Regions from separate parts of the Arthrobacter sp. Cza30 genome, predicted to be linked through region 2. Evidence: riboswitches for the same ligand, from Rfam matches in the RefSeq annotation. Region 2 holds a riboswitch; the other holds the start of a gene.
The links. A riboswitch is a leader RNA that binds a small molecule or an ion and turns the genes downstream of it on or off. The one in region 2 is predicted to bind thiamine pyrophosphate.
Positions count from the first base shown of each region.

Region 1: linked by a shared signal. The riboswitch ahead of AC5RVZ_RS31140 (YkoF family thiamine/hydroxymethylpyrimidine-binding protein) and the one ahead of AC5RVZ_RS08300 (NtaA/DmoA family FMN-dependent monooxygenase) in region 2 are both predicted to bind thiamine pyrophosphate.

Region 1 covers NZ_JBNHGA010000014.1:41,143-44,626, forward strand. Annotated here, with positions in the region: gene AC5RVZ_RS31130 (DUF72 domain-containing protein) at 1-158, opposite strand, end outside; gene AC5RVZ_RS31135 (adenylosuccinate synthase) at 667-1,956, shown strand; TPP riboswitch at 2,123-2,233, shown strand; gene AC5RVZ_RS31140 (YkoF family thiamine/hydroxymethylpyrimidine-binding protein) at 2,266-2,937, shown strand; gene AC5RVZ_RS31145 (ECF transporter S component) at 2,954-3,484, shown strand, end outside.
Region 2 covers NZ_JBNHGA010000002.1:638,795-642,278, forward strand. Annotated here, with positions in the region: gene AC5RVZ_RS08290 (LysR family transcriptional regulator ArgP) at 1-738, shown strand, start outside; gene scpC (succinyl-CoA:acetate CoA-transferase ScpC) at 869-2,389, shown strand; TPP riboswitch at 2,457-2,566, shown strand; gene AC5RVZ_RS08300 (NtaA/DmoA family FMN-dependent monooxygenase) at 2,597-3,484, shown strand, end outside.

The DNA.
Region 1 (3,484 bases), on a different contig from region 2:
GAATAGAACGTGCCATTGATTTCGACTGAATTCAGGCGGCCGGAGGCATACTCCAGCTCGCGGCGCTGGGGCAGTCCCTTCGGGTAAAACGTGCCGCGCCAGCGCGGGTATCGCCAGCCGGAAATGCCGATCCGTGCCATCGGGTGAGAGGCGGCCATGTCCCGCAGGCTACCCGGCCCCGGCGGTGCAGGCCAGAGCAAGCCGCCCTCCGCCGTCGTGCTGTGGGGCGTTGCGTGTCCGTTGAAGCGCTGCCGTAACCGGGCACGAGAGCCTTCGCTATTTCGAGTGGCGAGAAGATGCAGGTTTACGGGCAGTTTCGCTGCAACTTCCCGCCACTCGACGCGGCGTCCCGGTTTCGGCCGAGCTCGACGTCGTTCGACGTCTGTTCACCGGGAGCCGGAGGGGCTGCGGACGCGCTCCCGGTCGCGACCCTCGAGCGACGTCTGCGCTCCCGGGAGCCGCCGGGCCCGCCACCGCGCACCGGTTTCGGCCCCGAAACCGAATCCGGCCGCGCGGATTCCGGTCGATTGAGGCCCATCCGCTAAACTTGGCGGGTAAGAGCCCCAAATACTCCATCCGGAGTGAGGGGCGTTCTCATGCGCGGCAGCGGCTCCTTGATGTGCAGTCTGTCCGGGGCTTCCGCCGCATCGAATGGGGGAGGATCCCATGCCAGCAATTGTGATCGTCGGAGCCCAGTGGGGCGACGAAGGAAAAGGCAAGGCTACCGACCTGCTCGGCGGCCGCGTGGATTACGTGGTTAAGCCGAACGGCGGCAACAACGCCGGGCACACCGTCGTCGTCGGCGGGGAGAAGTACGAGCTGAAGCTGTTGCCGGCCGGCATCCTGTCCCCCAACGCCACTCCGATCATCGGCAACGGCTGCGTGGTCAACCTTGAGGCCCTCTTCGAGGAGATCGACGGGCTCGAGGCCCGCGGCGCGGACACCTCGCGGCTGCGCGTCTCCGCCAACGCCCACCTGGTGGCCCCGTTCCACCAGACCATGGACAAGGTGACCGAACGCTTCCTGGGCAAGCGCGCGATCGGCACCACCGGCCGCGGCATCGGCCCCGCCTACATGGACAAGGTGGCCCGGCTGGGCATCCGCGTGCAGGACGTGTTCGACGAATCGATCCTGCGGCAGAAGGTCGAAGGCTCGCTGCGGCAGAAGAACGAACTGCTCGTCAAGGTGTACAACCGCCGGGACGTGCACGTCGAGGAGGTCGTGGAGTACTTCCTCTCCTTCGCCGAGCGGCTGCGCCCGATGGTCATCGACTCCACCTACGTGCTGAATAAGGCGCTGGACGAGGGCAAGGTCGTGCTGATGGAGGGCGGCCAGGCAACGTTCCTGGACGTGGACCACGGCACCTACCCGTTCGTGACCTCCTCCAACCCGACCGCCGGCGGCGCGTCCGTGGGCTCGGGCATCGGCCCCACCCGGATCAACCGCGTCGTGGGCATCATCAAGGCGTACACCACCCGCGTGGGCGCCGGGCCGTTCCCCACCGAGCTGTTCGACGACATGGGCGAGTACCTGCAGAAGAAGGGCGGGGAGTTCGGCGTGAACACCGGCCGGCCGCGGCGCTGCGGCTGGTACGACGCCGTGCTGGCCCGCCACGCCGCCCGCGTCAACGGCTTCACGGACTACTTCGTGACCAAGCTGGACGTCCTCACCGGCATCGAACAGATCCCGGTCTGCGTCGCCTACGACGTGGACGGCATCCGGCACGACGAAATGCCGATGACCCAGACTGAGTTCCACCACGCCAAGCCGATCTTCGAGTACTTCGAGGGCTGGACCGAGGACATCACCGGCGCCAGGACCCTGGAAGACCTGCCCGAGAACGCCCGCAACTACGTGCTGGCGCTCGAAAAACTCTCCGGCACCCGGTTTTCCGCCATCGGCGTTGGCCCCGACCGCGACCAGACCATCGTGGTGCGGGACCTGATCAACGAATAGCAGGACCAACGACGGCGGTGCGTCCGGTTCGGCGTCGGGCCGTCCCCGCTGGATGACGAGCGCGGGGCGCGGGCAGTGATGTCCGCGCCCCGTCGCATCCCAGCCTTCACAGCCCCTTTCAGGCCGTTGAAACCTTTCGCCTCTACCGCGCGCGATGGGTTAGACTCGTGGGCAACACGGGAGTCCGGTGAGCCGGGCTGAGAGGAAACTTCTCAAGTTTCGACCGTCGAACCTGATCTGGATCATGCCAGCGCAGGGACGTTGACTCTTTACTACCCGTGCCCCGTTTAACGAACCTAAGGGCGCGACATGCGAACATCAGACTCGATCGTCACAGCGACGAACACCCCCACTGCTGCCGTCGGCAGCGACAAGTTCACCGCCACTCCCCGCGAGTTCGGCGTGGGCGCGAGATTGACCCTGGCGGTCATGGCCGACAACTACGCCGACGTCATCCTGGCGGCACTGGACCAGGCCGACTCCACCGGCCTCGACGTGCAGACCGGCAAGGTGAGCACCTACCTGACCGGCACCGAGCAGGATGTGCTGCGCTACCTGAGCCAGGTCATTGCCGCGGCGGGACGCACCGGGGCACATGTCTCGGCCTCCGTGCTCCTGTCCCGGGGCTGCCCGGGCGGCGTCAGCTGCGAGATACCCGAGGGCGGCGCGGCCCTGTACTCCGAGATCCCGGAACTGGAACCCACGGGAATCGAGGCCGCCGCCGACTGGGCGCTTTATCCCCTGGCCGACGGCGGTACCGGCGGTTCCTCGGCGGACCACATGCGCGATATCTACGCCGCCATCGACTACGCGAAGTCCACGGGTGTCGCGGTGCAGGCGGAGCACTTCGTCACCCGCCTGGACGGCGACGTCGCCCAGGTGCTGCAGACCATTGCCGCCGGCTGGATACTGGTGGGCCGGTCCGTCCAGCACGTGACGACCCACGCCACGCTCTCCATCAACAGCCCCAGCGCCTCCTGAAGCGGAAGGACCAGTCATGCCATCATCGTCGTCGCAGCAGCATGCCCTCCCGCGCGGTGCCTGGACCCTAAAGGACCTCGTCCTCCTGGTTGTCCTGGGCGTCGTCTTCGGTTTCCTCTACTGGGTCTTCGTCCAGGCCTGGACCGCCCTGTCCCTGCTGATGGGTCCGGCCGGAGACCTATCGCAGCACTTCCTGGCCGGAAGCTGGCTCCTGGTGGCTCCGATCGCCATCGCCATCGTCCAGCGTCCCTTCGCCGGTGTCCTGGCCGAGGTTTTGGCCTCGGTGATAGAGGTGGTGTTCCTGGGCTCCGCCGTCGGTCCGCTGCTGTTCGTCGCGGCCGCCATCCAGGGCGTTGGCAGTGAGATCCCGTTCGCGGCCACCCGCTATCGTTCCTACGGCTGGCTTACCTACGCCCTGTCCGGGCTGTTCGGCGCCGGCCTGGTCTTCTTCTATTCGGCCTTCCGGTCCGGCTGGTACGGCCAGGACTTGTTCTGGACCCGCCTGGTCATCCACCTGATCTCCGGTGTGATTCTGGGCGGGCTGCTG
Region 2 (3,484 bases):
GCTCCGGTGCGGCCGACGGCGGCCGGAGATGTGGTCCTGCGGCTGGCGCGGCAGGTGCGGGTCCTGCAGGCCGACGCGCAGCGCGAACTCGGCGGCGATGGCGACGGCGTGGCCCTGCCGCTGGTGGTCAACGCCGATTCGCTGGCCACCTGGTTCTTGGGCGCGCTGGCCCGCATGCCGCGCGACCGCGGGGTGTTTTTCGAAGTCCACCGCGAAGACGAGCAGCATTCGACCTCCCTGCTGCGGGCCGGACAGGTGACGGCCGCGGTGACGGCGACGCCGGAACCGGTCCAGGGCTGCTCGGTGGAGGCGCTCGGCTCGCTGCGCTACCGGGCGGTGGCCAGCCCGGCCTACCTGGCTCACTGGCGTCCCGCCGGGACCGGACACGCCGACCCGGCGTGGCTGGCGGCCGCGCCCGTGCTCGATTTTGACCGCAAGGACGACCTTCAGGAGCGCTTCTACCGGGAACTGACCGGCGCTGCGCTGGCGGCGCCGCGCCATTATCTGCCCGCCTCGGCGGAGTTTGCCTCGGCGGTCCGGCTGGGCATCGGCTGGGCCCTGCTGCCGGAGCAACAGTGCTTGGCAGACGTCCGCAACGGGACGCTGCACGAACTGGCACCCGACCTGCCGGTGGACGTGCCGTTGTACTGGCAGCGCTGGAAAATCAGCTCGCCGGTACTGGACGAACTGACTGCCTGCGTTCGGCAGACCGCGCTGGACCAACTGCGGCAGCGCTAGCTCAGCGCCCGGAAATCCCGCGGCGCGCGGCGCCTCCGCCCGCTGCCAGGGGTGCCGTTTTCTCCGCCCCGAACCCCGGCACCCGTGCCCGGCCCTACAGTGGAGGGAGAGATTTAGACGAAGGGGCACGATGCAAGACCGCATTCGCAACGCCCGCCTGCGCGAGCGCGTGATGAGCGCGGAGCAGGCGGCAGAACTGATCAAACCCGGCATGACCGTGGCCATGAGCGGCTTCACCGGCGCCGGTTATCCGAAGGCGGTGCCGCAGGCGCTCGCGGCACGGATGGAAACCGCGCACGCGGCCGGGGAGCAGTTCAAGATCCGCGTACTCACCGGCGCTTCGACGGCCCCTGAGCTCGACGGCGCCCTCGCCAAGGTCGACGGGATGCAGCTGCGCCTGCCCTACCAGTCGGACCCGGCGCTGCGCGAACGGATCAATGCCGGCGAGCTGGACTACATCGACATGCACCTCAGCCACGTCGCCCAGCACACCTGGTTCGGGTTTTTCGGCGACGTCGACCTGGCCGTGGTCGAGGCGGTGGGCATCCTCGAGGACGGACGGCTCATCCCGTCCACCTCGGTGGGCAACAACATGACCTGGCTCCGGCAGGCCAGCCAGGTCATCGTGGAGATCAACAACGCCCAGCCGGTGGGTCTCGAGGGCATGCACGACGTCTACTACGGCACCGCCCTGCCGCCGGAACGCAGGCCCATCCCGCTCGAGCACCCCGACGACCGGATCGGCGAACCCTACCTGCAGGTGGATCCGGACAAGATCGTGGCCGTCGTGCACACCGACGCGCCCGACCGGAACTCCCCCTTCAACCCGCCCGACGACGCGTCGCAGCAGATCGCGGGCCACCTGCTGGACTTCCTGGACCACGAGGTCCGGCGCGGGCGGCTGACCGAGCAGCTGCTCCCGCTGCAGTCCGGCGTCGGCAATATCCCCAACGCCGTGCTGGAAGGCCTGGCGGCCGGCGGCTACCGCGGCCTGACCGCCTACACCGAAGTCATCCAGGACGGCATGCTGCAGCTGCTCAAGGAGGGCGTGCTGCGCATGGCCTCCGCCACGTCCTTCTCGCTCAGCCGCACCGGCCTGGAGGAGTTCAACGCCAACGTCGACTACTACCGCGAGCGCATCATCCTGCGCACCCAGGAAATTTCCAACCACCCCGAGCTGGTCCGCCGGCTGGGCTGCATCTCGCTCAACGGCATGATCGAGGCGGACATCTACGGCAACATCAACTCCACCCACGTGGCCGGCACCAAGGTCATGAACGGCATCGGCGGCTCCGGCGACTTCGCCCGGAACAGCTACCTGTCCGTCTTCATGTCCCCCAGCATGGCCAAGGGCGGGAAGGTCTCCAGCATCGTGCCGATGGCCAGCCACGTCGACCACACCGAGCACGACACGATGATCGTGATCACCGAGCAGGGCCTGGCCGACCTGCGCGGGCTCGCGCCGAAGCAGCGGGCGCGCAAGATCATCGAGACCTGCGCGCATCCGGACTACCGGCCCATGCTCCAGGACTACTTCGACCGGGCCTGCCGGGACAGCTTCGGCAAGCACACCCCGCACCTGCTCGGCGAGGCCTTGTCCTGGCACCAGCGCTTCGTGGAGACCGGCAGCATGCTCCCCGCACAGCAGTAACGGCCGGGAGTATGACGCCGTCGTGCCGGCGGCCTTTCGCCGCCCGGTGCGGCTGCCGGTAGGCTGCTGGCTTGTACACGGGAGTCCGGTGAGCCGGGCTGAGAGGAAGCTTCTCAAGTTTCGACCGTTGAACCTGATCTGGATCATGCCAGCGCAGGGAGCAACCCTCACACCCGTGCCCTGTTCACTCAACAGAAGGGCGCGACAGTGCAGACATCCGACGGCATGCACCTGGTGGCGATGGTCAACCCGCCGACCAGCCAGTATTCCGAGAACTGGCGGCATCCGCTCTCCCGGCGGGACTGGATGAGCGCGGAGTTTTACCTCGATCTGGGCCGGACGCTGGAACGAGGCTGCTTCGACATGCTGTTCCTGCCCGACGCGCTGGCCGTCCCCGAGGACAACGCGGGCGACTACGCCACCACGCTGGTCACCGGCGGCAAGGGCGCCATCTATCTCGACCCCTTGGTCACCCTGTCACTGGTTGCCGGCGCGACCCGGCACCTGGGCTTGGCCGCCACCATCTCCACGACCTTCACCCCTGCCTACACCATCGCCCGGAAGCTGCTCTCGCTGGATCACCTCTCTGGCGGCCGGGTCGCCTGGAACATCGTCACGTCCACCACCGACGCCGAGGCCGCCAACTTCGGCCTGGCCGCCATCCCGCCCAAGTCGGAGCGTTACGACCGGGCCGACGACGTCGTCCAGGCCGTGGTGGACCTATGGGAGACCTGGGAGCCCGGGGCGCTGACACTGGACGTGCCGGGACGCCGGTTTGCGGATCCGGAGCGTGTCCACCGGGTACCGGAACGGTCCCGGTCCGGCGGCGACGAGGGTCCGCTGAGCCGCGGTCCGATCACCCTGCCGCGCAGCCCGCAGGGAAGGCCGGTGCTCATGCAGGCCGGATCCTCCCCGCGCGGCATGGAGTTCGCCGCCCGCTGGGCCGAGGTCGTGTTCGCCGTCGCCGACACTCCGGACGCCATGCGCGCGGTGCGGACCGAACTGCGGGCCCGCGCTGCGGCCGCCGGACGGAATCCGGATCAGCTGGCCGTGCTCCCGGCGGTTCAGCCGATTACCGGTGCCACGCCAGCCGCC